2 regions of the Pseudomonas sp. 1152_12 genome follow, and region 1 is predicted to be linked to the other one. Evidence: predicted binding sites of a transcription regulator. Region 1 holds the regulator's gene; the other holds the start of a gene.
What was found. The regulator FliA, encoded in region 1, starts transcription of late flagellar genes. The targets are predictions, from matches to a motif close to CTAAAGTTTNNNNNNNNNNNGCCGNTAA.
Positions count from the first base shown of each region.

Region 2: FW764_RS03785 (methyl-accepting chemotaxis protein) is a predicted target of FliA. The motif match lies at 13,883-13,910, and genes of this name have one in related genera.

Region 1 covers NZ_VXCW01000002.1:399,635-414,670, forward strand. Annotated here, with positions in the region: gene flhB (flagellar biosynthesis protein FlhB) at 1-400, shown strand, start outside; gene FW764_RS04510 (cold shock domain-containing protein) at 922-1,122, shown strand; gene FW764_RS04515 (cold-shock protein) at 1,167-1,370, shown strand; partial or broken gene FW764_RS04520 (DUF6124 family protein) at 1,420-1,681, opposite strand; gene flhA (flagellar biosynthesis protein FlhA) at 2,093-4,207, shown strand; gene flhF (flagellar biosynthesis protein FlhF) at 4,219-5,535, shown strand; gene fleN (flagellar synthesis regulator FleN) at 5,641-6,474, shown strand; gene fliA (RNA polymerase sigma factor FliA) at 6,471-7,211, shown strand; gene FW764_RS04545 (chemotaxis response regulator CheY) at 7,380-7,754, shown strand; gene FW764_RS04550 (protein phosphatase CheZ) at 7,773-8,561, shown strand; gene FW764_RS04555 (chemotaxis protein CheA) at 8,573-10,858, shown strand; gene FW764_RS04560 (protein-glutamate methylesterase/protein-glutamine glutaminase) at 10,907-12,028, shown strand; gene FW764_RS04565 (flagellar motor protein) at 12,028-12,768, shown strand; gene motD (flagellar motor protein MotD) at 12,784-13,671, shown strand; gene FW764_RS04575 (ParA family protein) at 13,723-14,511, shown strand; gene FW764_RS04580 (CheW domain-containing protein) at 14,511-15,036, shown strand, end outside.
Region 2 covers NZ_VXCW01000002.1:238,381-253,416, reverse strand. Annotated here, with positions in the region: gene FW764_RS03840 (GDP-L-fucose synthase family protein) at 1-88, shown strand, start outside; gene FW764_RS03835 (glycosyltransferase family protein) at 146-2,089, shown strand; gene FW764_RS03830 (ABC transporter permease) at 2,086-2,916, shown strand; gene FW764_RS03825 (ABC transporter ATP-binding protein) at 2,906-4,249, shown strand; gene FW764_RS03820 (FkbM family methyltransferase) at 4,242-5,252, shown strand; gene FW764_RS03815 (hypothetical protein) at 5,468-7,891, shown strand; gene gmd (GDP-mannose 4,6-dehydratase) at 8,091-9,176, shown strand; gene FW764_RS03805 (GDP-L-fucose synthase family protein) at 9,184-10,119, shown strand; gene FW764_RS03800 (glycosyltransferase family 2 protein) at 10,120-10,863, shown strand; gene FW764_RS03795 (glycosyltransferase family 4 protein) at 10,876-11,994, shown strand; gene FW764_RS03790 (mannose-1-phosphate guanylyltransferase/mannose-6-phosphate isomerase) at 12,034-13,482, opposite strand; gene FW764_RS03785 (methyl-accepting chemotaxis protein) at 13,940-15,036, shown strand, end outside.

The sequences.
Region 1 (15,036 bases):
CCAACTGCAGCGCGAAATGTCCCAACGCAAGATGATGGCCTCGGTACCGGATGCCGACGTGGTGATCACCAACCCAACCCACTACGCCGTCGCCCTCAAGTACGACCCGGAGAAGGGCGGCGCGCCGATGTTGCTGGCCAAGGGCAGCGACTTTACCGCCTTGAAAATCCGCGAAATCGCCGTGGCCAACGACATCCTGTTGCTGGAGTCGCCGGAGCTGGCGCGCTCGATCTTTTACTCCACCGACCTCGATCAGGAAATCCCTGCCGGGTTGTACCTGGCGGTGGCGCAGGTGTTGGCATACGTGTATCAGATCCGCCAATACCGCGCCGGCAAGGGCAAGCGGCCTGATCCGCTCAAAGACCTGCCGATCCCACCGGATTTGCGCCGCGATTCCTGAGTTACCCTGCCCGCCATGGCGGTATAACAGCCAACGTTTGTCATCCGTCTAAATTCCGGCCTTACCTGTCAACTTTGACAGTATCCCTTGCACCGCCTTCACTGTTTGATAGGGCGACAAGGCGCGCCTTCATGTGCGGCTCGGGAGAGTGGTCATGGATAGGGGGTCGGTCAGGTGGTTCGACGCAGTCAGGGGCATTGGTTTTATCGCCCGTGACCGCGATGGCAATGCGGTGCCCGTCGAGTCGGCGGGCAATCAATACAGCGAAGTCGATGCGCCGGTTGCTCCGCCCAAGGCGCGAAAAGCTCGCAAGCGAAAACGATAAATCGAGACGTGGTCCTGCAGCAGCGCTTGTTGTGGCGAGCCCGCTCGCCACGACACTCAGTTGCCACTCATCCTCTACCACCCGCCGCTAACCCTCGTCTACCTGTCAACTTTGACAGTAGCCAGCGACGCCTTCCTGCGGTTCCATAACAGCACACACTGCGCACAAGTAGTTACGAGATGCAGAGGGAGCGGTGATGGAAGCGGTGACGGGCACAATCAAGTCGTATAGCCAAAAAACCGGGGAAGGCTGGATTGCACTCGACAGCGGCGAAGAGCCGGTACGTGTGGATTTCAGGAGTTCGGGAGCGCGTCGACTGAAAAACGGCCAGCGGGTGCAATTTGCGAGGATTCATCGACCCACGGGCATCTTTGCGTCCCACATCAAGATTATTTAGCGACGTACATGCGGCGTCTCGAACGCGAAGTCAGGAGAAGGGCAATGGCAACAGGCACAGTGAAGTGGTTTAACGCGGAAAAGGGCTTTGGTTTTATTACACCTGACGATGGGAGCCCGGATGTTTTCGTCCATTATTCGGCAATTACAACGGTTGGGTTCAAAACGTTGGAAGAGCAACAAAAGGTAGCGTTCGACACTACCCAGGGGCAAAAAGGGCCGCAGGCCGAGAATGTGAGGGCTCTATGATGATCGTACCCACGCTCGCGCGTGGGAACAATCAGTCCGCTGATCCAGCCTAGATTTTGCCCGGTGCAGGCTCGGCTGACGGCCCCCTGTCATCCAGCACTCGCTCAGCCAACAATCACCCCCACCTCAATCAACTGCGCAATGCCCAGCGCGGCTTCTCGCTGTGTTCGTTCCAGATCAAAAGCGAAATCGCAGCTCAGGGCGTGGGCGGACGCCAGGGTTTCGGAGAGGTTAACCAGCAGGTCTTCGGTGCTGATGTTGCCGATGACGGTGACGAGTACGGTGGGGGCGTTTTGTGTGGTTTTAGACATGGCGTCGCTCCGCGGAAAGAATAAGGGATCACCTTGACATTGCGAGCCGCGACGCCCGACCGCTGTGTACGGAGACTAGAGAGCGAGTTTCCTAGGGGGGGCAACCTTAAAGCCCTGTCGGAAATTTGCTCGATAGCAGCAGATGTATACCCATCTAAATGTGAGAGCTGGCTTGCCGGCAATGACTGGATCGCAGCTAGCCGATCAGGTGACTGGCACGCCGCAATCGCAGGCAAGCCAGCTTCCACAGTTGAATCGATTTACACCCAGTAGGCGCGGTCGCTTGTGCGGTCATCTGAGCCTCAAAGCAAAAGTTGGAAGGCTTCTTGCAATACCGCTTCCAGGACGCTCCCCAGCGTCAAAACTTTGCTTCAAGGAACACGAGGAATACCGGTGGTAGATCGCTCTCAAATGCTCAGCACGGCCCGTGGCACCCTGACTGACTTGTCGCGGGGCAACCTGGGCGTGCCGTTGTTGTTGCTGGTGATGCTGGCAATGATGATGTTGCCGATGCCGCCGTTCCTGCTCGACGTTTTCTTCACCTTCAACATTGCCCTGTCCGTCGTTGTGCTGCTGGTGTGCGTCTACGCCTTGCGGCCGCTGGATTTCGCGGTGTTCCCGACCATTCTACTGATCGCAACCCTGTTGCGTCTGGCGTTGAACGTGGCGTCTACGCGGGTGGTGATGCTGAACGGCCAGGACGGCCATGCCGCCGCCGGTAAGGTGATCCAGGCCTTTGGTGAGGTGGTGATCGGCGGTAACTACGTGGTCGGTATCGTGGTGTTCGCGATCCTGATGATCATCAACTTCGTGGTGGTGACCAAGGGCGCCGGGCGGATTTCCGAGGTGAGCGCGCGGTTTACCCTCGACGCCATGCCGGGCAAACAGATGGCAATCGACGCCGACCTCAACGCCGGCCTGATTGACCAGAACCAAGCCAAATCCCGTCGCCTGGAAGTGGCCCAGGAAGCCGAGTTCTACGGCTCCATGGACGGCGCGAGCAAATTCGTGCGCGGTGACGCCATCGCGGGCCTGTTGATTCTGTTCATCAACTTGATCGGCGGGATAGCCGTCGGCATCTTCCAGCACGGCATGACCTTCGGCGATGCGGGCAAGGTCTACGCCTTGCTGACCATCGGTGACGGTTTAGTGGCGCAATTGCCATCACTGTTGTTATCCACAGCGGCGGCCATCATGGTCACCCGTGCTTCGGGCTCCGAAGACATGGGCAAGCAGATCAGCCGCCAGATGTTTGCCTCGCCCAAGGCGCTGGCCGTGGCGGCAGGCATTATGGCGATCATGGGCATCGTGCCGGGCATGCCGCATGTGTCGTTCCTCAGCATGGCGGCCATGGCCGCGGGAGGGGCTTACCTGTTCTGGCGCAAGCAGAACTTGGTCAAGGTCAAGGCTCAACAGGAAATCGCCCGTCAACAGGAACTGCTGCCATCGCCGGCCCGCGCCCAGGAAACCAAGGAATTGGGCTGGGATGACGTGACCCCGATTGACATGATCGGCCTGGAAGTCGGCTACCGCCTGATTCCGCTGGTGGACCGCAACCAGGGCGGGCAATTGCTCGCGCGGATCAAGGGCGTGCGTAAGAAGCTGTCCCAGGACTTGGGCTTCCTGATGCCCACCGTGCATATCCGCGACAACCTCGACTTGGCGCCCAGCGCCTACCGCCTGACGCTGATGGGTGTGATCCTCGCCGAAGCCGAGATTTACCCCGACCGCGAACTGGCGATCAACCCTGGCCAGGTCTTCGGCACGCTCAACGGCATTACCGCCAAAGATCCGGCTTTTGGCCTGGAAGCGGTGTGGATCGAAGTCAGCCAGCGCAGCCAGGCACAATCACTGGGTTACACCGTGGTAGACGCCAGCACCGTGGTCGCCACGCACCTCAACCAGATTCTCTACAAACACTCCCACGAGCTGATCGGCCACGAGGAAGTCCAGCAATTGATGGGCTTGCTGGCCAAAGCCTCGCCAAAGTTGGCCGAAGAGCTGGTGCCGGGCGTGTTGTCGCTGTCGCAACTGCTCAAGGTGTTGCAGGCGCTACTCGCCGAACAGGTGCCGGTACGCGACATTCGCAGCATTGCCGAGGCCATCGCCAACAATGCCGCCAAGAGTCAAGATACTGCCGCGCTGGTGGCTGCGGTACGCGTCGGATTGTCCCGCGCAATCGTGCAAAGCATTGTAGGGGTTGAGTCTGAGCTGCCTGTGATCACCTTGGAACCCAGGTTGGAACAAATATTGCTCAATAGTATTCAGAAGGCAGGACAAGGCCAGGAAGAAGGCGTTCTGCTGGAGCCAAGCATGGCGGAAAAACTGCAGCGCTCGTTGATCGAAGCCGCGCAGCGCCAGGAAATGGCGGGCCACCCGGTGATTCTGCTGGTAGCAGGCCCGGTCCGCGCGATGTTGTCGCGGTTTGGGCGCTTGGCAGTGCCGAATTTGCACGTTTTGGCTTATCAGGAAATTCCTGACAACAAGCAAGTGACTATCGTCGCGACAGTAGGGCCCAATGGCTGAGGTAGTGGGTTATGCAAGTTAAGCGTTTTTTCGCCGCCGATATGCGTCAGGCCATGAAACTGGTACGTGATGAGCTGGGCGCCGATGCCGCGATTATCGGTAACCGTCGTATTGCCGGCGGTGTTGAGCTAACGGCTGCCCTGGATTACACGCCCTCGGCGCTGGCGCCGCGCGTGCCGAACATGGAACTCGAAGACGAGCTGCGTAAGACTGCCTCACGCATTGTCTCGGCCCAGGCTGAGCTGAGCATGCGTGGCGATAGCGATGCCTCCACCAATCGCCAGTTGTTCGCTGGCCTGCCACTGACCGCTGCCGAGCCGCTGGTTGAACCAACATTCAAAGAACCGCCGCGTCCTGCAGCGCCTGCCCCGGCTGCCGCAGTTGACCAGCGCGCGTTTGATTCAATGCGCTTTGAACTCAATGGCCTGCGTGAGCTGCTCGAAGTGCAGCTGGGTTCGTTGGCGTGGAACCAGTTGCAAGGCAGCAAGCCGCAACAGGCCAACCTGTGGCGTCGCCTGCAACGGATCGGCCTGTCCGGCCCGTTGTCCCGTGACTTGCTGGCGCTCACCGCCGAAGTCGAAGAACCTCGCCAAGCCTGGCGCATGCTGCTGGCGCACTTGGCACGCATGATCGTCACTCCGCAAATCGAACCCTTGGAAGAGGGCGGTGTGATTGCCATGGTCGGCCCTGCCGGCATGGGCAAGACCACCACCCTGGCCAAGCTGGCGGCGCGTTATGTGCTCAAGTACGGCGCGCAAAACATCGCGCTGGTGAGCATGGACAGCTACCGCATCGGCGCCCAGGAGCAGCTCAAGACCCTGGGGCGCATTCTCAATGTGCCGGTGACCCACGTCGATCCGGGCCAGTCTCTGGCCAACGCCCTCGACCCGCTGCTGCGCAAACGCGTGGTGTTGATTGACACTGCCGGCCTGCAAGCCAGCGACCCGGCGTTGCGCATGCAGCTCGAAAGCCTGGCCGGGCGTGGCATCAAGTCGAAAAATTACCTGGTGCTTGCAACCACCAGCCAGAAACAGGTTCTTACCGCTGCCTACCACAGCTACAAGCGTTGCGGCCTCGCCGGTTGCATCCTCACCAAACTCGACGAAACTGCGAGCTTGGGCGAAGTGCTGAGCCTGGCCATCAGTCATGAATTACCGGTTGCTTACCTGACCGACGGGCCGCGGATTCCGGATGATCTGCATCTGCCGCGCCGTCATCAGTTGGTCAGCCGTGCTGTCAGCGTGCAAATGCAAGAAGAGCCTAGCGAGGAAGCGATGGCCGATATGTTCGCCGACCTTTACCACCACCCGGAAAAGCGGGTGGGGTGAGGCAGGATGAACGCCGTGAAATGTACCTACATCGATGGTCTGCAAGCGATTCACGCGGCCAAGTCATGTAGCCTGCGTCTAAGCAAGACAAGGTAAAGAAATAAAATGGGCAGCATGCATCCCGTACAGGTGATCGCGGTGACCGGCGGCAAAGGTGGCGTCGGGAAAACTAACGTGTCAGTGAATTTGTCCCTGGCCCTGGCAGAGCTTGGCCGTCGTGTCATGCTGTTGGATGCTGACCTGGGCCTGGCGAACGTCGACGTTCTGCTGGGGCTGACACCCAAACATACCCTTGCTGATGTAATCGAAGGCCGCTGCGAGCTGCGCGATGTGCTGCTGCAGGGCCCCGGTGGCATTCGTATCGTGCCGGCCGCCTCGGGCACCCAGAGCATGGTGCACCTGAGCCCGGCGCAGCATGCCGGCCTGATCCAGGCGTTCAGTGATATTGGCGACAACCTCGACGTGCTGGTGATCGACACCGCCGCCGGGATTGGCGAGTCGGTGGTCAGCTTCGTCCGCGCAGCGCAGGAAGTATTGCTGGTGGTTTGCGATGAGCCCACTTCGATCACTGATGCCTACGCTCTGATCAAACTGCTTAACCGCGACTACGGCATGAATCGCTTCCGCGTGCTGGCCAACATGGCCCAAAGCCCGCAGGAGGGGCGAAACCTGTTCGCCAAGTTGACCAAAGTCACGGATCGCTTCCTCGATGTTGCCCTACAATACGTAGGTGCAGTTCCCTATGACGAGTGTGTACGCAAGGCTGTGCAAAAGCAGCGTGCAGTCTACGAAGCGTTCCCTCGTTCCAAATGCGCATTGGCGTTCAAGGCTATTGCCCAGAAGGTCGATACTTGGCCGTTGCCCGCAAACCCTAGGGGGCATCTGGAGTTTTTCGTCGAGCGATTGGTGCATCAGACGAGCGCAGGACCGGTGCTATGACAGCCAGCGGCTATAACCTTTACAAAAAGTCGGCACGTGACAGCCAGGGCGAGTTGATCGAGCGCTATGCGCCCTTGGTCAAGCGCATTGCCTACCATTTGTTGGCACGCCTGCCTGCCAGTGTGCAGGTCGAAGACCTGATTCAGGCCGGTATGATCGGTTTGCTTGAAGTCTCGACCAAATACGACGCGAGCAAAGGTGCGAGTTTTGAGACGTACGCGGGTATCCGTATCCGTGGTGCGATGCTCGATGAGGTGCGTAAAGGGGATTGGGCGCCGCGTTCGGTACACCGCAACACGCGCATGGTCAGTGACGCAATTCGCTCAATTGAAGCAAAAACCGGTCGTGACGCTAAAGATCATGAAGTTGCGGCCGAACTCCAATTGAGTCTCGACGATTACTACGGGATTTTGAACGATACCTTGGGCAGCCGCCTGTTCAGTTTCGACGACCTGTTGCAGGACGGCGAACACGAAGGGTTGCACGAGGACGGCGCGAGTGCTCATCTCGAGCCGTCGCGCGATCTGGAAGATGAACGTTTCCAGAGTGCGCTGGCGGAAGCGATAGCCAATTTGCCGGAGCGTGAGCGGTTGGTGTTGGCGCTGTACTACGACGAAGAGCTGAACCTCAAGGAAATCGGTGAGGTCCTGGGGGTCAGCGAATCGCGTGTCAGCCAGTTGCACAGCCAGTGCGCAGCCCGTTTACGGGGGCGATTGGGAGAGTGGCGCGCGCGCTGACAGGCAGTGTGGGGACACTGCAGACGCTACCGCGAACGCTTCAGGTTTTCGCGGGTTCGTACCGTGGTGCCCTGGGCAGTCCTTTTTGTGTAACGCCTGTTGATTGAAATGGCGCGTCCAAGTGCTGGGCGCGTTTAAGACTGCTTGGAGGTCGAATTGGACAAGAACATGAAAATCCTCATCGTTGATGACTTCTCAACGATGCGGCGGATCATAAAAAACCTGTTGCGTGACCTTGGGTTCACAAACACGGTTGAGGCGGATGACGGCATTACGGCGATTCCGATCCTCAACAGCGGGAGCATCGACTTTCTGGTAACTGACTGGAACATGCCGGGCATGACCGGTATCGACTTGTTGCGCCACGTGCGTGCCGACGAAAAATTGCGCAGCCTTCCCGTGTTGATGGTGACCGCCGAAGCCAAGCGTGAACAGATCATCGAAGCCGCCCAAGCTGGGGTAAACGGTTACGTGGTCAAGCCATTCACTGCACAGGCCTTGAAAGAGAAGATTGAAAAAATCTTCGAACGCATCGGTCATTGATGCTGCCACGGGGGAGCTATGGAGCATAAAGAATCATCGCAGGCGGATTTTGAGTCGACCCTGAAAAAGCATGCTCACCAGTTGGTCGAAAGCCTCGAAAAAGGGCAGTTCGGCGACGCCGTGCAGTTAATCCATGAGCTTAACCAGACCCGTGACCGCGGCCTGTACCAGGAAGTGGGCAAGCTCACACGCGAATTGCACAGTGCGATCGTCAATTTCCAGATTGACCCGCATATGCCCCAGGCCGAAGAGATTTCGCAGATCACCGATGCCACCGAACGCCTGTCGTACGTGGTCAGGCTGACTGAGGCGGCGGCTAACCGCACCATGGACCTGGTGGAAAACGCCACGCCGCTGGTCAATGGCATGGCCACTGAGGCGCAGGCTTTGAGCGTTGACTGGGGCCGCTTTATGCGTCGGGAAGTCGGGGCCGAAGAGTTTCGTGAATTGGCCCGTCGAGTCGAAGGTTTTCTGTCGCGCAGCGAACAGGAAAATCGCACGGTTGCCAGCAACCTCAATGACATTCTGCTCGCCCAGGATTACCAGGACCTCACCGGTCAGGTGATCAAGCGCGTGACCCAGTTGGTCACTGAAGTGGAAAGCAACCTGCTCAAACTGGTGCTCATGGCCGGCCAAGTTGATCGTTTTGCCGGCATCGAACATGACCGTGAGGCGATCCTCTCGGAAAAAGATCCACAAAAACATCTCGCCAAGGGTGAAGGTCCGCAGATTCATGCCGATAAACGTGAAGACGTTATGTCAGGTCAGGATGACGTAGATGACCTGTTATCCAGTTTAGGCTTCTAAGGAGCACCCACATGAGCTTCGGCGCCGATGAAGAAATCCTTCAGGATTTCCTTGTAGAGGCCGGCGAAATTTTAGAGCAGCTGTCCGAACAACTGGTTGAGCTGGAAAGCCGACCGGATGATGCGAACCTGCTCAATGCAATTTTTCGCGGTTTTCACACTGTAAAAGGGGGCGCCGGCTTCCTCCAGCTCCATGAGCTGGTGGAGTGCTGTCACATCGCCGAGAACGTGTTCGACATCCTGCGTAAGGGTGAGCGCCACGTCGACTCGGAACTGATGGACGTGATTCTCGAAGCACTGGATGCGGTCAACGGCATGTTCAGTGAAGTGCGCGAACGTGCACCGATCACTGCCGCCACACCGGAACTGCTGGCCGCCCTGGCGCGCCTGGCGGAACCTGCGGACACCGCGGCTGAGCCGGTGGTGGAAGCGGCTCCGGTGGCTGAGCCGGAAGCCGACGTGACCGACAGCGAGTTCGAACAACTGCTCAACTCACTCAGCGCGGTCAAGGCCGAGGCTGAAGCGCCGCAAGCGGCTGAAGCGCCTACGCCTGCGTCGGCGCCTGCAACGCCGACGAGCGAAGACATTACCGACGCTGAGTTCGAGTCGTTGCTCGATCAGTTGCACGGCAAAGGCCAGTTCGCTGCTGACGCGGTGGCGCCTGCTGCCACCGAGGCGCAAGCGCCTGCGGCGTCTACCAGCACCGACATTACCGACGACGAATTCGAGGCGTTACTCGACCAACTGCACGGCAAAGGCACGTTTGCAGCTGATGCCTTGCCGGAAGTTGCAGCGACCGCCGTCGCGCCAGCCGCCAGTGCAGCGCCTGCCAGTGCTGCACCGGCCGGTGACGGGCTGATTTCCGATCACGAATTCGAAGCCCTGCTCGACGAACTGCACGGCAAAGGCAAGTTCACCGAGGTGGCCCCGGCCGCTGCGGCGACCGCCACGCCTGTCGAGGCGAAACCCGCGCCGGTCGAAGCCGCGGCACCTGCTGCCGCACCTGCTGCCGCGAAACCCGCTCCTGCCAAACCCGCTCCCGCTCCCGCTCCCGCTCCCGCAGCCGCAGCCGCCCCGGCGCCTGCGCGTGCTGCAGCGGCGCCGGTGGCCGATAAGCCTGCCAGTGAAGCCGAAACCACCGTGCGGGTTGATACCGCACGCCTGGACGACATCATGAACATGGTCGGCGAACTGGTGCTGGTGCGTAACCGCCTGGTGCGCCTGGGCCTGAGCAGTGGTGATGAAGCCATGCAAAAGGCCGTGTCGAACCTTGACGTGGTCACTGCAGACTTGCAGACCGCCGTGATGAAAACGCGGATGCAGCCGATCAAGAAAGTCTTCGGCCGCTTCCCGCGCTTGGTTCGCGACCTGGCGCGCCAGCTCAAGAAAGAGATCAACTTGGAGCTGGTGGGTGAAGAAACCGATCTCGATAAAAACCTTGTCGAGGCCCTGGCCGACCCGCTGGTCCACTTGGTGCGCAACGCCGTCGACCACGGCGTCGAAACCCCGGAAGAACGCGAAGCCTCGGGTAAGTCCCGCAACGGCAAGGTGATTCTGGCGGCCGAGCAAGAAGGCGACCATATCCTGCTGTCGATCACCGATGACGGCAAAGGCATGGACCCGGCGATTCTGCGCAATATCGCGGTCAAGCGTGGCGTGATGGACAAGGACGCCGCCGACCGCCTGACCGACACCGAGTGCTACAACCTGATCTTTGCCCCGGGCTTCTCGACCAAGACCGAGATTTCCGACGTGTCCGGCCGTGGCGTGGGCATGGACGTGGTGAAGACCAAGATCAGCCAGCTCAACGGCTCGATCAATATTTACTCGACCAAGGGCCAGGGCTCCAAAATCGTCATCAAGGTGCCGTTGACCTTGGCGATCATGCCGACCCTGATGGTGATGCTGGGCAACCAGGCGTTCGCTTTCCCACTGGTCAACGTCAACGAGATCTTCCACCTCGACCTGTCGCGCACCAATGTGGTGGACGGCCAGGAAGTGGTGATCGTGCGCGACAAGGCGTTGCCCCTGTTCTACCTCAAGCGCTGGCTGGTGGCATCGGCCAAGCATGAAGAGCAGCACGAAGGCCACGTGGTGATTCTCTCCGTGGGCACTCAGCGGATCGGCTTTGTCGTCGATCAGTTGGTGGGCCAGGAAGAGGTGGTTATCAAGCCTTTGGGCAAAATGCTGCAGGGAACCCCGGGCATGTCGGGTGCGACCATCACCGGTGACGGTCGGATCGCGCTGATTCTCGATGTTCCGAGCATGCTCAAGCGTTACGCCGCACGGCGTATTTGATTTTGGCGGGGCAGGGCGGTATTGCCCGCCCCGCCTAACGGAGTGTTTATGGCAGTCAAGGTCCTGGTGGTGGACGATTCGGGTTTCTTCCGCCGCCGCGTCTCGGAAATTCTTTCCGCCGATCCAACGATTCAGGTGGTCGGCACGGCCACTAACGGCAAAGAGGCGATTGATCAGGCCATTGCCTTGAAGCCGGACGTGATCACTATGGACTACGAGATGCCGATGATGGATGGCATCACGGCAGTTCGGCACATCATGCAGCGCTGCCCGACTCCGGTGTTGATGTTCTCATCGCTGACCCACGAAGGCGCCCGAGTCACTCTGGACGCACTGGATGCCGGTGCGGTGGACTTCCTGCCGAAGAATTTCGAAGACATCTCGCGCAACCCCGAGAAGGTCAAGCAGATGCTGTGCGAGAAGGTGCACAGCATTTCGCGCAGTAACCGTCGCAGCTTGTTCAGTGCGCCGGCGCCTGCACCGGTTGCCGCACCGGCTGCGCCGAGTTCCTCGTTTGCACGCCCGGCACCTGCCCCCGTGGCACGCCCTGCGGCGGCGCCGGTTCGTGCGTCTGCGTCAAGCGCGCATTCGCCGGCACCCAAGCGCAAAGCCTACAAGCTGGTCGCGATTGGCACGTCCACCGGTGGCCCGGTGGCCTTGCAACGGGTGTTGACCCAATTGCCGGCAAACTTCCCGGCGCCGATTGTGCTGATTCAGCACATGCCGGCAGCCTTTACCAAGGCTTTTGCCGAGCGCCTGGACAAGCTGTGCCGCATTACCGTCAAGGAGGCCGAAGATGGCGACATCCTGCGTCCTGGCTTGGCGCTGTTGGCCCCGGGCGGCAAGCAGATGATGGTCGATGGCCGTGGCGCGGTCAAAATCCTGCCGGGTGACGAGCGTCTCAACTACAAGCCATGCGTGGACATCACCTTCGGTTCGGCAGCCAAGTCCTACGGCGACAAAGTTCTGGCGGTGGTGCTCACCGGCATGGGCGCCGACGGCCGTGAAGGCGCGCGCCTGCTCAAGCAGGGCGGCAGCGCAATCTGGGCCCAGGACGAAGCCAGCTGTGTGATCTATGGCATGCCGATGGCCATCGTCAAGGCTGACCTGGCCGACGCCGTCTACAGTCTGGACGACATCGGTAAACATCTGGTGGAGGCCTGCCTCTGATGGATGTCTTGAGCCTGATTGGCATCACCCTGGCGTTTGTCGCGATTATCGGCGGCAACTACCTTGAAGGCGGCCACCTCGGCGCCTTGGCCAACGGCCCGGCTGCGCTGATCGTGATTGGCGGCACTGTGGGCGCTGCGTTGCTGCAGTCGCCCATGAGTTCGTTCAAACGCGCGATGCAGACTCTGATTTGGATTATTTTCCCGCCACGCGTTGACCTGCCCGGTGGCATTGACCGCGTGGTCAATTGGAGCCTTACTGCTCGCAAGGAAGGCCTACTGGGGCTGGAGGGCGTGGCCGATGCCGAGCCCGACAGCTACGCGCGCAAAGGCCTGCAGTTGCTGGTGGACGGCGCCGAACCGGAAGCGATTCGCAGCATCCTGGAGGTGGATTTTCTCACCCAGGAAAGCCGCGACATCAACGCGGCCAAAGTCTTTGAAAGCATGGGTGGCTACGCGCCGACTATCGGCATCATCGGTGCGGTGATGGGCTTGATCCACGTGATGGGTAACCTGGCCGACCCGTCGCAGCTGGGCAGCGGCATTGCCGTGGCGTTTGTCGCCACCATCTACGGTGTGGCGAGTGCCAACCTGGTGTTGTTGCCGGTGGCCAGCAAGCTCAAGTCGATCGCCATGCGCCAATCGCGTTATCGCGAGATGCTGCTCGAAGGTATCTTGTCGATTGCCGAGGGTGAAAACCCGCGCTCCATCGAATTAAAGCTCCAGGGCTTCATGGATTGATGGGAGGAACTGAGTGTGAGCCGTCGCCGTCGCGAGCCTGAAGAACACGTCAACCATGAACGCTGGCTGGTGTCCTACGCCGACTTCATTACCTTGTTGTTCGCGTTTTTCGTGGTGATGTACTCCATCTCGTCGATCAACGAAGGCAAGTACAAGGTGATTTCCCAGGCGCTGATCGGTGTGTTCAACGACGCCGACCGTGCGCTCAAGCCGATCCCTATCGGCGAAGAGCGGCCCAAGACCGTGACCCCGGCCAAGCCGCTGGTCAACGACAGCGACGAAACCGCTGCGGGTGTGGGGGGCACCAGCGACCCGCTGAAAAGTATCGCCGACGATATCAGCGCCGCGTTTGGCGACCTGATTAGCTCAAACCAGATGACCGTGCGCGGCAATGAACTGTGGGTGGAGATCGAGCTTAATTCCAGCCTGCTGTTCGCCAGCGCCGACGCGATGCCGAGCGATCAGGCGTTCACCATCATCGACAAAGTGGCGGCGATCCTCAAACCGTTTGAAAACCCGATTCACGTTGAAGGCTTTACCGACAACTTCCCGATTGCAACCGCGCAGTACCCGACCAACTGGGAACTGTCCTCAGCGCGTGCCGCGAGCATTGTGCGCATGCTCGCGATGCAGGGTGTGAACCCTGGCCGGTTGGCGTCGGTGGGCTATGGTGAATTCCAGCCAGTGGCCAATAATGCCACCGCCGAAGGCCGCGCGCGCAACCGTCGTGTGGTGTTGGTGGTGTCACGTAACCTGGATGTACGCCGCAGCCTGACCGGTACCGGCACGGCTAATGCAACACCGGATGCGGCCTTGAGGCGGGCTGGCACACAAACTGCACCGCCAACCGTTAAGCCGTCGGTTCGTCAGAGTGCCGTCAATTCTCCGTCACCGGCAAAATAACTTTATGCACTGTCTCGGTCGCGCGTTAGCCCACCGGGAGGAATCAACCGAATGAGAGTCTGGGCAGTTGCCAATCAAAAAGGTGGAGTCGGCAAGACCACCACCTCCATCGCCTTAGCCGGTTTGCTGGCCGAGGCGGGCAAGCGTGTGGTCGTGGTCGACCTCGACCCGCATGGCTCAATGACCAGCTATTTCGGCTACGACCCGGATGCGCTGGAGCACAGCTGCTACGACTTGTTCCTGCACAAGGGCAGCGTGCCTGCGGACTTGCCTGGGCAACTGCTGCTACCCACCAGTAACGAAAGCATTTCCTTGCTGCCGTCGAGCACCGCCTTGGCCACCCTTGAGCGTCAGTCGCCGGGGCAGAGCGGCCTGGGCCTGGTCATCGCCAAGACCCTGGCGCAGCTGTGGCAAGAGTTCGACTACGCCATCATCGACAGCCCACCGTTACTCGGCGTGCTGATGGTCAACGCCTTGGCGGCCAGCCAGCAATTGGTGATCCCGGTGCAAACCGAGCACCTGGCGGTCAAAGGCCTGGAGCGCATGGTCAGCACCCTGGCGATGATCAACCGTTCGCGCAAACAGCCGCTGCCGTTCAGCATCGTGCCCACCCTGTTTGACCGTCGTACCCAGGCGTCTCTCGGGACTTTACGGGTGCTGCGTGACGCTTACCCGCAGACTATCTGGAATGGTTACATTCCGGTGGACACGCGCCTGCGTGACGCCAGCCGTGCCGGGCTCACGCCTTCGCAGTTCGACGGTAAAAGCCGTGGTGTGCTGGCTTACCGCGCGTTGCTCAAGCATCTGCTGTCGCAGCAGCTTGTGGCGCAGGTGGCGTGATGAACCGTCCCGTTAAACTCAAGACCCGGCCGCAACTGGCGCTCGAATCCTACCTGGATGCGTTGCTGCAGGACGCGACCGCGGAGGAACTGCCGGAACCGATTCTGGTACTTGAACCTCTCGTCGTAGAGCCCGAAAGCACGCTGGACGAATTCCAGCTGGCGGTGCTTGAAGAACAAGCCCGTGATGCGCACGTCGTGCCGATTGCTGTGCCGGTTGCGCCGGTTGTTGTGGCGCCGGTGGTGGTCGAACCGATGGTGGTTGAACCGGTGGTGGAAGTCCATCGGCCACCGAGCATCACGCCGCCGCCGGTCACGGGTGATGGTCGACCGTCATGGGCGGCCGAGCCGTTCGAATGCCTGTTGTTCGACGTCGCCGGGTTGACCCTGGCGGTGCCGCTGGTGTGCCTGGGTTCGATCTATTCGCTGGAAGGCCAGGAGCTGACGCCACTGTTCGGGCAACCGGAGTGGTTCCTCGGCATCCTGCCAAGCCAGGCTGGCAACCTCAAAGTGCTGGACACCGCGC
Region 2 (15,036 bases), 160 kb from region 1:
CAACGAGAAAGTGGGGCTTGAAAGCGCCTACAAGGACTTCTTGGGACTCCTTGAGTCACCAGCGCCAGACGCACGCATCGATCTGTGATGCAGGGCGAAGCCGAGACGTTGTCTTTTTTAATTCCTACAGTTTGGATGCTGTGAAATGAGCAATGATTTCCCTCTGCCCGAGGGCGTATTTGGCCGCTTTGGCGTTGTTAAGCTTTGGCCGGGCATTAAAACCGCAGAAGATGAATGCATCGCGCGCCTGAAACTGGCGGCCAAAGCCATCGGCGTTGAATGCGTCGAAGTGCATGCCGATGGCGGCCTGATTTCGGCCCCCGACATCAAAGTTTCAAAGACCAATGTCGATTTTGTGATACACCTGCATTACGACACCCCCAAGCGCTACGATGCCTTTTCATTCGTGGCGCTGTGGAACCCATTGAAGTTCTATCACGAGTGGGGATATCAGCGTTGCTCGCGCAACCTTACTACACATGATGACTTCCTCAGTTGCAGCTCCATTGCCGCAGATGACCATGTAGCACGTATGGTTCGTGGTTCCACCACGCACTTGCCTGCGCATTTCAAGCTTTACCACTCGACACCCAATATCGTCCACGAACCATCCCTGGGTGACGGCAAACTGTTCTATGCCGGTATCAACTGGGAAGCCATCGTCAGTAGCCGCCAATCACGCCAGCAAGAAGTGCTCAAGCGCCTGGACCCAACCGGCCTGCTGAAGATCTATGGCCCCACCATTTTCCAAGGTGTGCGTGTCTGGGAAGGCTACCAGAGTTACGTCAGAGAGATTCCGTTCGACGGTTTCTCCATGATCAACGAAATCGCCAAAGCTGGCGCCGCGCTGGTGCTGTCCTCGCAGGCCCACCGCGATTCGGAAATGATGTCCAACCGCCTGTTTGAAACCATTGCAGCCGGTACGCTCGTCATCTGCGACGAGAACCCTTTCGCGCGCAAGTTCTTCGGCGACTCATTGCTCTATATCGATAGCCGCTCGCCAATGGAACAAATCTACGGCGACATCACCGCGCACCTCAGCTGGATCAAGAACAACCCTGAAGAGGCGCTGGCCAAGATCAAGCAAGCGCAAGCCATCTTCAACGAGCATTACTCACTGATTGGCAACCTGAAGGATCTCTACACCGAGCTCAATGCGCGCAAACAGCAACTGGCGGCCCGGCATCTGGGCGCTGACGGCGAAAAGACTAGGATCAGCCTCAACTTGCTGATGCTGGACTACTCCACCGCCGCACTCAAGAAGCACGTCGAAAGTGTCGCCCGTCAAAACTACACCAACTTCACCGCCACCCTCGTGATCGACAGAGTCGCCGCGAGCGATCTTAGATCAGAGATCTCGCGAATTCTGAGTACCTCTCCCACCCCAATCCAAATCAAGGAAATAGAAGGCTACAAATACGGCATTCATCCTGAAATCAAGGTTAAGCGCCTGCTGGGAGACACGCTCAAAGAACTGGTTTCAGACGCCGCACAATCCGATGCAATCGTATTTGTCGCGCCCAATGAGAAGCTGCTTGCCAACCACTTGACCACCCTCGCTGGCGCGTTGCAAAGCGACCCCGAGGTGAACTGTGCAGCAACAGCCGCGATTATGGATGACGGCCATTCCCCTGTGCACACCATCCATGAGTTGGTAGACTTTGGCCATGTAGATGCCGCAGGCCCACCGGGTTACGGCCGGTTCATCTTCCGAACGGCCGCACTTCCTACCGACTTGAATATCGCGCTGCCTTACCTTGACGGACGACCACTGGCGGCAATGATCACCGGCCAGATCAAACATCTTTTGCCCGCCACGGTCATTCTGGATGTACGGCAGTCATTTCCTGAGAGAGCGTGGGATGAAGCTGCCGAAACCGAGCTGATCAAGGACTTCAATCCGCAGGTGCTCAAAGTATCCGCAGGCTTCTATATGTCCGCAACCCCCGCACCCGTTTACATCGAGGCGCCGAATCGCTCCATCGCCAGGCTGTTTCTCAACAAGACCTGGGTTAAAGCCCAGATCCACGCGATCAGAACCCAAGGTCTCAGCGCGCGCCTCGCAGTATTGAAGCGAAAACTAGGATGAACCCACACGCCCCTGCTCCCATTTCGTTGTTTTCCCTGCTCAAGAGCGTTTGGTCGAATTGGAACCTGATCCAACAAATGACCAAACGGGACGTTATCGGCCGCTACAAGGGCTCGATGATGGGTATCTTGTGGTCGTTCGCGAACCCGATACTGCTTTTGGTCATTTATACGCTGGTGTTTTCAGTCGTATTCAAGGCTCGCTGGGGAACCGGTGAGCCTGGGAGCAAAAGCGAGTTCGCCATCCTGCTGTTTACCGGAATGATCGTTCACAGCCTGTTCGCCGAGACCCTGACAAGAGCACCCACGCTAATCCTGAGTAATATCAGCTACGTGAAGAAAGTGGTGTTTCCCCTGGAGATTCTTCCGATTATCGCCATGGGCACCTCCTTCTTCCACGCTCTGGTGAGTATAGGGGTCTTGCTGGCGGCGCAAGTTCTGGTTCATGGCTCGATCCCATGGACCGTGCTGTTCCTGCCCCTGGTGATCGCGCCGTTGATTGTTCTGTCACTGGGCCTCGCGTGGATACTCGCTTCTCTTGGCGTGTATTTACGCGACGTGGCGCACCCAATAGGCTTGCTCATGACCTTGCTGCTTTTTGCCTCCCCGGTGTTTTATCCGATCTCGGCCTTGCCGATAGAGATCCAGCCGTGGTTAATGCTTAACCCCCTGACCTTCATCATCGAGCAAGCTCGCGCGGTGCTGATCGCAGGATCAATGCCCAATTTCGAAGGCCTGGCGATTTATGCGGCAATCGCCGTCAGTATTGCCTGGGCGGGCTATAGCTGGTTCCAAAAGACTCGAAAAGGATTTGCGAATGTCCTCTAATGAATTCGCGATTCGTGTGGAAGCTGTTTCCAAGCGATTCGAAATATTCGAACACCCTCGCGACCAGCTCAAGCAATTCATCTACCCCAGACTGCGCAGACTGTTTCGCAGGCCGAGCCGCAACTACTTCAAAGAGTTCTGGGCGCTTCAGGAAATTTTTCTTGAGGTGCGCAAAGGTGAATCCTGCGCCATTGTCGGCCTTAACGGCAGCGGCAAAAGTACGCTCTTGCAGATCATTACCGGCACCCTGACCCCCACTACTGGCAAAGTCAGCATTAATGGCCGGGTCGCCGCGCTGCTGGAACTGGGATCGGGCTTCAACCCAGAATTCAGTGGGCGCGAAAATGTCTACATGAATGGCGCCCTGCTGGGCTTCAACCGCAAAGAAATCGATGCAAAAATTCCTGACATCGAAGCGTTCGCCGATATTGGCGACCATTTTGATCAGGCACTTTCATCGTATTCGAGCGGTATGCAAATGCGTGTCGCCTTCGCCGTTTCCACGGCGTTCGAGCCCGACATCCTGATCATTGATGAGGCGCTGGCTGTGGGCGACGCCTACTTCCAGCAAAAGTGCTTCCAACGCATTGAAAGCTTTCGTGAACGCGGCGGCACCCTGTTGTTCGTGTCCCACGATGCCAACACGGTAAAACACATTTGCAACAAAGCTCTGCTATTAAGTCATGGCAGAACCCTGAGCTTTGGTGCCCCTCGAGACGTGATCGACCTGTATCAAGGACTGGTGGCGAGAAAGACCGACATGAGCGGCAGCCAAGTATCGGTTGATCAGAGCGTTGCCCCCACCGCTGAAAGCCTGGAAGTTATCGAGCATCCGACGGCGTGGACCAAAGCCACGACCATCACCACCAATGGTGATGCGGAACTGATCGATTTTGCTTTGCTGGATGCGGAGAACCACCCCATCACCTACATTGAAAGTGAAACACAGCTGACGGTCCGCTATATCGTGAAGCTGAATAAACATTTCGAGCGACCTGCGTACGGTCTTATCGTGAGAGATCGCCTGGGTCGCTCGCTGTTCGAAACAAGCACTTTTGCCCTGCAAATACCCGACGCGCCCTGCCATCAAGGCGCCCAAGTGCTCGTGCGGTTCAATCTCAACTTGAACTTGAAGGCCGGTCAATATTCATTTTCAGTGGGAGTGGCCAACAAAGGTTTCTCCAGGAGCGAATTTGAAGAATACAGCCTGCTGATGCATGACGTGGAGCAGTTACAGGTCACCGAGTCACCACTGGCGGCGTTCTACGGGGGTATTTTTAATATGCACCCAGTCGTATCCGTGGATTTACTGGAAGAAAAGTCAAATGCCTGATCTCGACACGCTGTCCCAACAGCTGGAAGAAGCCCTGAAAGAGCTGAAGGCCCTGACAGAGCGACAGTTACACTTTGAGACCCTCCTGCTGAACAAGGGCCTGTCGACTGAAGACGTCGCCGGCTTCAACCCATTGCTGCATCGAAATTTCATCAGTAATGCCGATGCCGCACAGCAAAAGCACCTGATGCACAGCTGGAAGTACAACTCAGCGGCCGTACTGGCCCCTTCGGAGCTGGCGGAAAGCGGATTTCGCGCGTTTTCTCAAAATGATGAAGACGGTATTTTGCTGCGCCTATTTACCCATATCGGTTGCACCAACCGTTATGTTGTAGAAATAGGCAGCAATTGCAGCGGCTCCGATGTCGGCATACCTGAAAATCTGTCCACCAATCTGCTGGTCAATCACGGCTGGCACGGCACGATTTTCGAACTCGATGCGACCGAATGCAACAAGATGCGCTACTTCTTCGCGCGTACCGCCGCCACACGTCACTATCATTGGACGCGCGAGGGCTTGACCGAATATTACTCCCCAGTGATCGTTCAGCAAGCCATCAGCCCGGAGAACATCAACGAGCTGCTGCTGGCTGCCAACCAAGAGCCAGAGCCCGACCTTTTTATTATTGATATTGACGGCGGTGATTTCGCTGTCATGGAAAATCTCAGCGCGATCAAACCACGCGTCATTGTCGTCGAGTTTGAAAAACGCTTTCGCGAACGGCACAGCGTCGTTCAGCGGGACCGGAAGCAGTTCAGCCTCAGGTGGCAGCAATCGGGCGCGGCCAGCCTGACTGCGTGGGCTGAACTACTGCAGCCTAAAGGCTACAGGTTATGCGCCGTAGGGAGCTGCTGCTTTAATGCATTCTTCGTGCGAGAGGATGTCGCCGAAGGCGAGCTGGCAACCCTGTCACCCAAATCAGCCTTTGACTCACACCCGGTATTTTCGGCGATGGATGACAGTTTTTGGCTCGAGCCCGATGAGAGCTGGCAAATACTGTAAGTTCAAATCCGGCGAGTATTCCACTGCTACGAACAGTTGAGCTTATTGCAAGCAGCACTGGACGCACTGGGTGAGAGGATCAACGCCCTAGGAGCACCTGCGCGCCAGACCGCTGCTGGCAACAGCACTCGCGACCACGCGCCCGGGCCAGCAACAACATTCCAAAACTCAACACAGCGCTTGAGTACTATAAATTCAGCAAGGACCTAGTGGGCATGACATTAAAAAACCCAAAGCACACAGCAATAACGCTACTATTTTTAATCGTCGTGCCATTAATTATCGCTTATTATGTCTTAGGGCTTGACAAGTCCGGCCTTAACTCTCCGTTTGTCTATGGTCACCTCGACGATATTTGGCAGTTCTCGCTGACCAAAATGGTCAAGGAAACGGGTTGGGTTCTCTCTAATCCCTACCTCGGTGCTCCCGAAATCGCAAAATGGCACTATCACTCTGCGGCCCAAACCAGTGCACTGCACTCCATTATCATGTTGATGATGAGCCCATTTTTCGACAGCGCGATCACACTGCAACAAACTTACTACGTATTAAACTTCCCGCTTATCGCGTTAACCGCTTACCTGTCATGCCGGTTGCTTTCCATTCGGCGCCTACCGGCAATCAGCGTCGCGCTGCTGTTCGCCTTTTGTACTTATCGCTTCAACCTCATCATCTACTCGTTCCTGCCCAATTATTTCTGCATCCCCTTGGCCATGGTTGCCATCATTTGGACCCTCCAAGGAAAGTTTGACAAAGGGCTGGCCTCTTCATCGCTGCCGACACTGTTAAAGTCTCTGTTTAAAAACAAGTCCTTTATCCTTGGACTCTTTTTCATTATTCTGATTGCCTTATCAGATGGTTATTATGCGTTTTTTTCGTTGTTGCTTTTTGGCTTGGCGGGGGCGGCTCGATTACTGGTAGGTGGCTGGAAGCAACCCAAAACCCTGATTCCCGCGATCCTCTATATTACGACCCTGGTCGCGGTCTCGCTTCTCATCCAACTCCCGCTTTATCAATATAAGAAAGCCCACCACGACGAGTTTTACTCTCAGACTAACGTTGCTGACCCGACGCTTATAAAGTCGCCCTTTGAGGCAGAGGTTTATAGCAGCAGCCTGAAACTGCTAGTCAGCCCAAGCCCTCAGCACCATATTGCAACGCTGGGCCGCGTAGGCAGCTACATGATAGAAACCGCCAATGCGAATCGGCAGTTTAAAACCGATACTGTGGTACCACTTGGCTTTGTCGGTTCAGCGTTGCTACTCCTGAGTTTCATATTGCTCGTAATTCCGCAAGTTCGTCGCACTGTATTGCCTAGTAACAGTGCGCACGAACATAACTCCCAGAACCCTATCGAATTAGGCGATTGCCTCCTGGCGATCATACTTTTTGTATTCCTGGCGAGCATTTCAGGCGGGATCGGGACGCTGATAGCACTGGTATTTCCCACCATCAGGGCCTACGAACGCTTCCCGATTTTTTTGGTGTTCGCCCTCTTGCTGCTCGGCGCCCTGCTGGTAAGCCGGATATTAAGCGCGACCCGTCGCCCCTTCCTGGTAACGCTGGCACTGGCGGCTATCACAGGCTTGAGCCTCTATGACCAAATTCCAGGTCACGTATCCGCCCGATCGCCCGACATTCGCCCGCGAGTCGCAGAAGAAACCGCATTCGTCAAAGGGCTGGAGGCCAACCTACCCAAAGACGCAATGGTCTATCAATTTCCTTATTCTCAGTACCTGACCGACAACAAATACTACGGCTGGGGCTCGTTCGACCATATTCGACTGTACTTGTTTTCTCATAACATCCACTGGAGCAACGGTGGCTCTAAGAACAGCCCGGCTGATGAGTGGAATCGGCGTATTTCGAAATTGCCGATCGACGCACTGCTGAGTGAAATTCAAGCGATCGGTTTTAAAGCACTGGTGATTGATCGGACCGTGGTCAAAGAGCCCGAGTACGCAACACTCAGAGCCTCTTTGCAACAATTGAACTTTGTCGTTGTAGAGGATGTCTCAGGGCGTTTTGCCTATATCCTGCTTCCTGAGCAAAACTTCAAAGTTTCTTACGCCAAAGACTATAAATCCATCGACAGCATCACCATAAACTCCTCCACACCGATTGATAAGAGCGCCTTCCCAGAGCTGATTGATGCTGACAAGCTTGAGCAATTACTAAACGCTAACCGCGCGCCTTTCCCTTTGCATATAGGCCGCGCCCAGCACCCAGAAATATTCAAAGACCTTATGGCGATGCGTAAAGGCAGCGGTGACTTCGCGCTGTCGCCCTCCGATCTTAAGGCCACGCTAACCTGCACGCGGCTCGATGAGCAACGTTTTGCGATTGACCTGAACAATAATGGAACTTTTAATCTGGCGCTGGGTCAAGGCTCATTCCCGTTTAACGTTGGGGTACATGTAAAGAGCAAAGACGGCACAATGCTATTATGGGATTCGGGCTATCGGATTGCAGGGGATTTGGTTGTCAAGCCGGGCGAGAAAAAACGTCTCGTGTTGGACCTGAAAGACTATACTGGCGCCCATCAATACAAAGCGGACCCGACCCATTCATTGCAATTTGAACTGGTTCAAGATGGAAATACCTGGTTCTCAAACGCCAGCTGTTCTCCTGCACCGTGATTGCACAGTAAATGCTTCAATAGGGTGCTGATGAGTTTCCCAAGTCGCAAACTCACCAGCACACATTGAGAATTGAGCCCCATTGAGGCAGTATAGAAAATTATCGGCCGGGTTCTGGCTGAGTCGATCAATCGTGAGGAATTGCTTTCCTCGCTATCGCTTCAAATATACTTTTTAAAAAACACGTCAAGAGAAGCATATGAAAAAAGTTGCGCTTATTACTGGAGTAACAGGTCAAGACGGATCCTACCTGGCCGAGTTGCTTCTCGAGAAAGGCTATGAAGTGCACGGAATCAAGCGCCGAGCCTCATCGTTCAACACCGACCGCATCGACCACCTGTACCAAGATCCACACGACTCTGATCGTCGCCTCGTCCTGCATTATGGGGACATGACTGATTCGACCGGCCTGATCCGCGTCATCAAGCAAGTGCAACCCGACGAAATCTACAACTTAGCAGCACAGTCCCACGTTGCGGTATCGTTCGAAGAGCCTGAATACACCGCCAACTCCGACGCACTGGGTGCACTGCGCATCCTGGAAGCGATCCGTATCCTGGGGCTGGAGAAGAAAACCCGTTTCTATCAGGCGTCGACCTCCGAGCTGTATGGCTTGGTACAGGAAACCCCTCAGAAAGAAACCACACCGTTCTACCCACGCTCCCCGTATGCGGTGGCCAAGCTCTACGCCTACTGGATCACCGTCAACTATCGTGAAGCGTACGGCATCTATGCCTGCAATGGCATCCTCTTCAACCACGAAAGCCCAGTGCGCGGTGAAACCTTCGTAACGCGCAAGATTACTCGTGCATTGGCCCGTATCAAGCTGGGTCTGCAGGACTGCCTGTACCTGGGCAACCTTGACGCGCTGCGCGACTGGGGCCATGCAAAAGACTACGTCGAAATGCAGTGGCTGATGTTGCAACAGGAGCATCCGGAAGACTTCGTTATCGCCACCGGCAAGCAGTACAGCGTTCGCGATTTCGTCAATGCTGCGGCAAAACACGCCGAAATCAACATCACCTGGAAGGGTGAAGGCGTTGATGAAAAAGGCTACGACGCCGATGGTAAGTGCATCGTTTCGGTTGACCCACGCTACTTCCGCCCAACTGAAGTAGAAACCTTGCTGGGTGACCCAACCAAAGCCAAGCAGAAATTGGGCTGGACTCCTAAAATCAGCTTTGAGGAACTGGTCACCGAGATGATGACCGAAGACTTGAAGTCAGCGACTCGTGATGAGTTGGTGAAAAAACACGGTTACTCCGTCTACGACTACCACGAGTAATAGCTAGGTGGATAAAAGCGCCAAAGTATATATCGCGGGGCACGCCGGCATGGCTGGTTCCGCGATCCAGCGGCGGCTATCCGCCGCTGGGTTCAGCAATTTCGTTACTCGCTCGCACGCTGAGCTCGATCTGACCCAACAGGCCGCTGTGGACGCTTTTTTTGCCGCAGAGAAACCTGAGATCGTGTTTTTGGCTGCCGGCAGGGTTGGCGGGATCAAAGCCAACAATAATTTCAGAGCTGAATTTATATATCAAAACTTGATGATAGAGGCGAACGTGATCCACAGCGCCTGGAAACATGGGGTTCAGCGCCTCCTGTTTCTGGGTTCCAGCTGCATTTACCCGCGCGATTGCCCCCAGCCAATCCACGAAGACTATCTGCTGACTGGACCGTTGGAGCAAACCAATGAGCCATATGCAGTGGCCAAGATCCTTGGCGTCAAACTCTGCGAGAACTACCACCGTCAATATGGTGCTCAGTTCATTGCTGTCATGCCGTCCAATCTGTATGGCCCTAATGACAGTTATGACTTGGAAAACTGCCATGTGCTGCCTGCCCTGATTAGTAAAGCCCATGCGGCAAAAATGAGCGGTGCATCGGAGCTGGTGGTATGGGGCTCGGGCTTGCCAAGACGCGAGTTTCTCTACGTAGAAGATATGGCCGATGCTTGCGTGCACTTGATGGAGTCCGATATCAAAAGCGGACTTTTCAACGTAGGCATGGGAAGCGACCTGCCCATTGGCGAACTTGCCGAGTTGGTCATGAAGGTTGTCGGTTACAACGGCCGGATCGTATACGACCATAGCCAGCCCGACGGCACACCGCGCAAGTTACTCGATATCAATCGCTTGAAAGGCCTGGGATGGACAGCCCAAACGCAGTTGCGTGAGGGTATAGCTCTAACCTACAAAGATTTTCTCAGCCGTACGGATCACCTCTGAATGTCCCAACCCTTGGTCACGATCGCAGTACCTTCATTCAACCAGGGCCGTTATCTCGACGATGCTTTAAGGTCAATATTTGAACAGGATGTTCTTGTAGAGGTATTTGTTCTGGACGGCGGTTCTACCGATAACTCGGTTGAAGTCATTCGCAAATGGGAACACAAGCTGGCCGGTTGGCGCAGTCACCGAGATGACGGTCAAGCGGCCGCTATCAATGAAGGTATCGTTCAAGGCAAAGCCCCTTTTGTCTGCTGGCTGAACAGTGACGACTGGTTTGAACCCGGCGGGTTGAAACGACTGATCGAAGCTATTAACGCCGCACCACAGGCATCAGCGGTGTACGGCAAGTGCTGGAACGTCATTCAAGACACTGGCAAGCGCAAGCCTGTATGGGTTGAACCATTCAGCGAGCGTCGGCTGTCACTGCGTTGCATCATTTCGCAGCCCGCCACATTGATCCGCAGATCGGCCTGGGAAACTATAGGCGGCGTAGACCCCTCTATGCACATGGCAATGGACTACGATCTCTGGTGGCGACTCTTCAAAGAAGTCGGTCCACTGGTACATGTGGATGCTTTCGTAGCCGTTAACCGAGAGCATGAAGAGACCAAAACGAAAACTCTACGCCGGCGCCATTACGCAGAAGCTATCGCGGTAGTGCGCAGACATCACGGTAGCGTTCCCTTGAAGTGGTGGCTTTTTCAGCCCTACGCCGTCTGGCTAAAATCCATCTTCCCCTAATCGGAACTCGTTATGCGCATTTTGCATTTTTATAAAACTGCCTACCCCGACACTATGGGCGGTGTGGAGCAAGTTATACATCAAATTTGCCAACAGTCGCCTCGCTTCGGTGCGACCTGCGAAGTTCTTGCACTGTCCCCTCACCCAAGCCCGACAGTACTGGAACTGGACGGTTATAAGACTCACCAAGTTAAAGAAAATATAAAAATTGCTTCAACTGGCTTTTCGATCCACGCGTACTCGAAGTTTAAAGAGCTCGCGCAGCAGGCTGATATCATTAACTACCATTTCCCTTGGCCGTTCATGGACGTCATCCATTTCGCCAGCCGGATTAAAAAACCCAGCGTCGTCTCCTATCACTCTGACATCGTCGATCAAAAGAAGCTGCTAAAACTCTATCGCCCACTCCAGAACAAATTCCTGAGTAGCGTCAACCGTATCATTATCGCATCGCCCAACTATTTGGAATCCAGCGCCGTATTGCCGGCGTTCCGCGAAAAAATCAGCATCATTCCAATTGGGCTAAACAAAAAGAGTTACCCAATCCCCTCTCCTGCAGTGAAAGCGCGATGGGCGAAACAACTGCCCGAGCGATTCTTTCTGTTCGTGGGCGTACTGCGTTATTACAAAGGCCTGCACACGCTACTCGAGGCCATCCAAGGCACTGGCTATCCCGTGGTTATTGCTGGCGACGGCCCAAAGAAACAAGAGCTCAAGGAACAGGCCGATCAGCTGGGGCTTCAGAACCTGCACTTTTTGGGGAAAGTTAACGATGAGGACAAGGTGGCGTTGATTCAACTGTCCACCGCCATCGTATTTCCTTCGCACCTACGCTCAGAAGCGTTCGGCGTCGCATTGCTGGAAGGAGCAATGTACGGAAAACCTATGATTTCCTGCGAAATCGGCACCGGCACAACCTACATTAACATCGCAAATGAAACAGGGCTGACCGTTCCACCCGAAAACCCAATAGCCTTTCGCGAAGCCATGCGTTACTTATGGGATCATCCCCAAGAGGCAGCGGTGATGGGCGAAAAAGCACAGGCGCGATACACGGAGCTATTTACCGGCGATCAAATGTTACGGGGATATATGAAGGTCTACCAAGACCTGATGAACGAACAACGATAACACCTGCCCGACACTCAGTTCGGGCAGGCTACACTCGCGTTACTTGCCGCTTTCGACCCGACCATAGATATCCTCAAACCGAACGATATCGTCCTCACCTAAATAATCGCCACTCTGCACCTCAATCAACACCAAATCGATGACCCCTGGATTCTCCAGGCGATGGGTATGACCAGCAGGGATGAACGTTGATTCATTTGTGTTGAGCAAAAACTCTCGATCGTTATTAAACACTCGTGCCATACCGCTGACCACGATCCAGTGCTCGCTTCGGTGATGGTGCATTTGCAGTGAGAGTGAACCTTGAGGCTTGACCACAATGCGCTTGATTTTGAAGCGCTGCCCTTCCTCCAGTGTGGTGTAGGCCCCCCACGGACGGCGAACCGTGGTGTGATCAAGGTGTGAGCAATGGCCGTTCTTCTTTAACTGCGCCGTGATTGCTTTGATGTCTTGAGCATGGTCTTTGTGTGCGACCAGCAAGGCATCCGGCGTATCAACGATAATCAGGTCCTCAACGCCTACCAAAGCCGCCAAACGACGCTGGCTACGCACGTAGTTGTTGCAGGCGCCATGAAAAATGGCCTCACCTTCGACGCGATTGCCCTGCTCATCCGCTGGCGACAGTTCGCTCATGGCATTCCACGAGCCGATATCACTCCAACCGATATCACAAGGAACCGTTGCGACTTTGTTAGAGCGCTCCATCAGGGCGAAGTCGATGGAAATATCAGGCACTTTGGCAAAACTTTCCGGCTCGAGGTGCAGGCTTCGATGGCTATTGCCGGTCATCGTCCCGGAACCTGCCAGGCAAAGGTCCACGGCACTGGAGACATCCGGTGCGCAGAGTGCCATTTCTTCAATTAACGTACCGGCGCGGAAGCAGAACATGCCGGAGTTCCAGAAGTACTCACCTGAAGCCAAATAGCCTTGGGCGGTTTCCAGGTCTGGCTTCTCGACGAAACGTTTGACCTTGAAGCCATTACCGAGAGGGCTGTCATTGTCTTTCTGGATATAGCCGTAACCGGTCTCCGGATATTCAGGCTTAACGCCAAAAGTTACCAGCCAACCGTCTTTGGCTAACTCGGATGCCGCCGAAACTGCATGGGCAAATGCCGCATGGTTATCGATCAAATGATCAGCGGGCAGCACCAGCATGATGGCATCTGGCCCATGAGTGCGCGCAACTTCTTGAGCAGCCAGCGCAACAGCCGCTGCGGTATTGCGCCCGAAGGGCTCAAGAACAAAACTTAGATTCGTGAATTGAGGCGCTTGCGCGCTGTATTCGTCGAGGGTTTTGAAATAGAGGTCACGGTTAGTGATCGTCAATACTTCGCTGACGGCGTCCAATGCCAGGGCGCGCCCATAGGTCTTACGAATCAGATTACCGCCGCCCGGCAGTTCAATAAACGGCTTGGGGTGTGCTGAACGAGAGACAGGCCACAGACGACTGCCCGCACCACCGCAGATAATGACCGGAACAAGTGTCACATGTAACTCCTTTACGTACTGCCACTTGATTTCGACTGCAGCGCTCGCCCCCTCGATGCGACAGACCAAAAAACAAAGTGACGTAGAGTCTTTCAGCTAAATTAAAGTCAAGCCGCCTAGGCGCCTTGGGGGGGGTTAAAAATATAGTATTTCCTTACAGATATGCGTGAACATTCTTATTTAAATGGTCATTTATGTCTAGGAAAACACTGAAAAATCCGATAGCTGAAAATCCATTTCTCCGATCAAAAATACTAGCAGACCAAAAACATGTCACTTTTCTTTCTCAAAGGTTACAAGCTAGCTCAAAAAGAGCCGCGAGCCCTGCCCCCCCTTGATCTAGAGGCTAGACAGGTGCTGTCGCATTTCGGTTTGGCTACAACACCGATCGGAAAATTCCCTCAACAATTTCAGATAGCGGCCGATACCCCTGAAAGCCTTGCGGATTGAAAAACTCATGCGTAATAACCAACCCGTTACCCAGCGCGAACGCACCTTCCCCGCTCAGCAACGGTTGATCTCCACCACAGACGCCAAAGGCGTGATCACCTACTGCAACGACGCTTTCGTCGAGATCAGTGGGTTCACCCGTGAAGAACTGACCCGGGCCCCGCACAATCTGGTACGTCACCCAGATGTGCCGCCCGCGGTGTTCGCGCATATGTGGTCCACGCTCAAACAAGGCTTGCCATGGATGGGCATCGTTAAGAACCGCTGCAAGACCGGCGATCATTATTGGGTTAACGCCTATGTGACACCGGTCTTCGATGGCAACCAGGTGGTCGGCTATGAATCGGTGCGCATCAAGCCCACCGCCGAGCAGATTCGCCGGGCCGAAGCGCTCTATCAACGGATCAACCAGGGCAAGTCTGCCGTGCCTCGACGCGACAAGTGGCTGCCGGTGTTGCAGGACTGGCTACCGTTTATCTTGGTCAGCCAGTTGAGCTTCATGATCGGTGCATCACTCAACTCGCACTGGGGCTTTGCCCTGGCGGCGGGGTTGTCGGTGCCGCTGGGCCTGCTGGGCTTGAGCTGGCAACAGCGTGGCCTCAAGCGTTTGTTACGCCTGGCGGAACAAACCACGTCCGACCCGTTGATCGCGCAGATGTACACCGACAGCCGTGGCGCACAAGCGCGGCTGGAGATGTCGATTCTCAGCCAGGAAGCGCGTCTGAAGACGTGTCTTACACGTTTGCAGGATACGGCCGAGCACCTCAACGACCAGGCGGCGCAGTCCAATACCTTGGCGCATAACAGCTCCAGCGGCCTGGAGCGCCAGCGTGTGGAAACCGAACAGGTGGCCACCGCCGTCAACCAGATGGCCGCGACGACTCAGGAAGTGGCCAGCCACGTGCAGCGCACAGCTGACGCCACGCAGGAGGCTAATCGTCTGACCGGGCGTGGCCGCGACATTGCCGGGGAAACCCGTGAGGCGATCCAGCGGCTGTCGGTCGCCGTGGGTGAGACGGGCGTGACCGTCACTCAGTTGGCCAAGGACAGCGATGAAATCGGCGGCGTGGTGGATGTGATCAAGGGCATCGCCGATCAAACCAA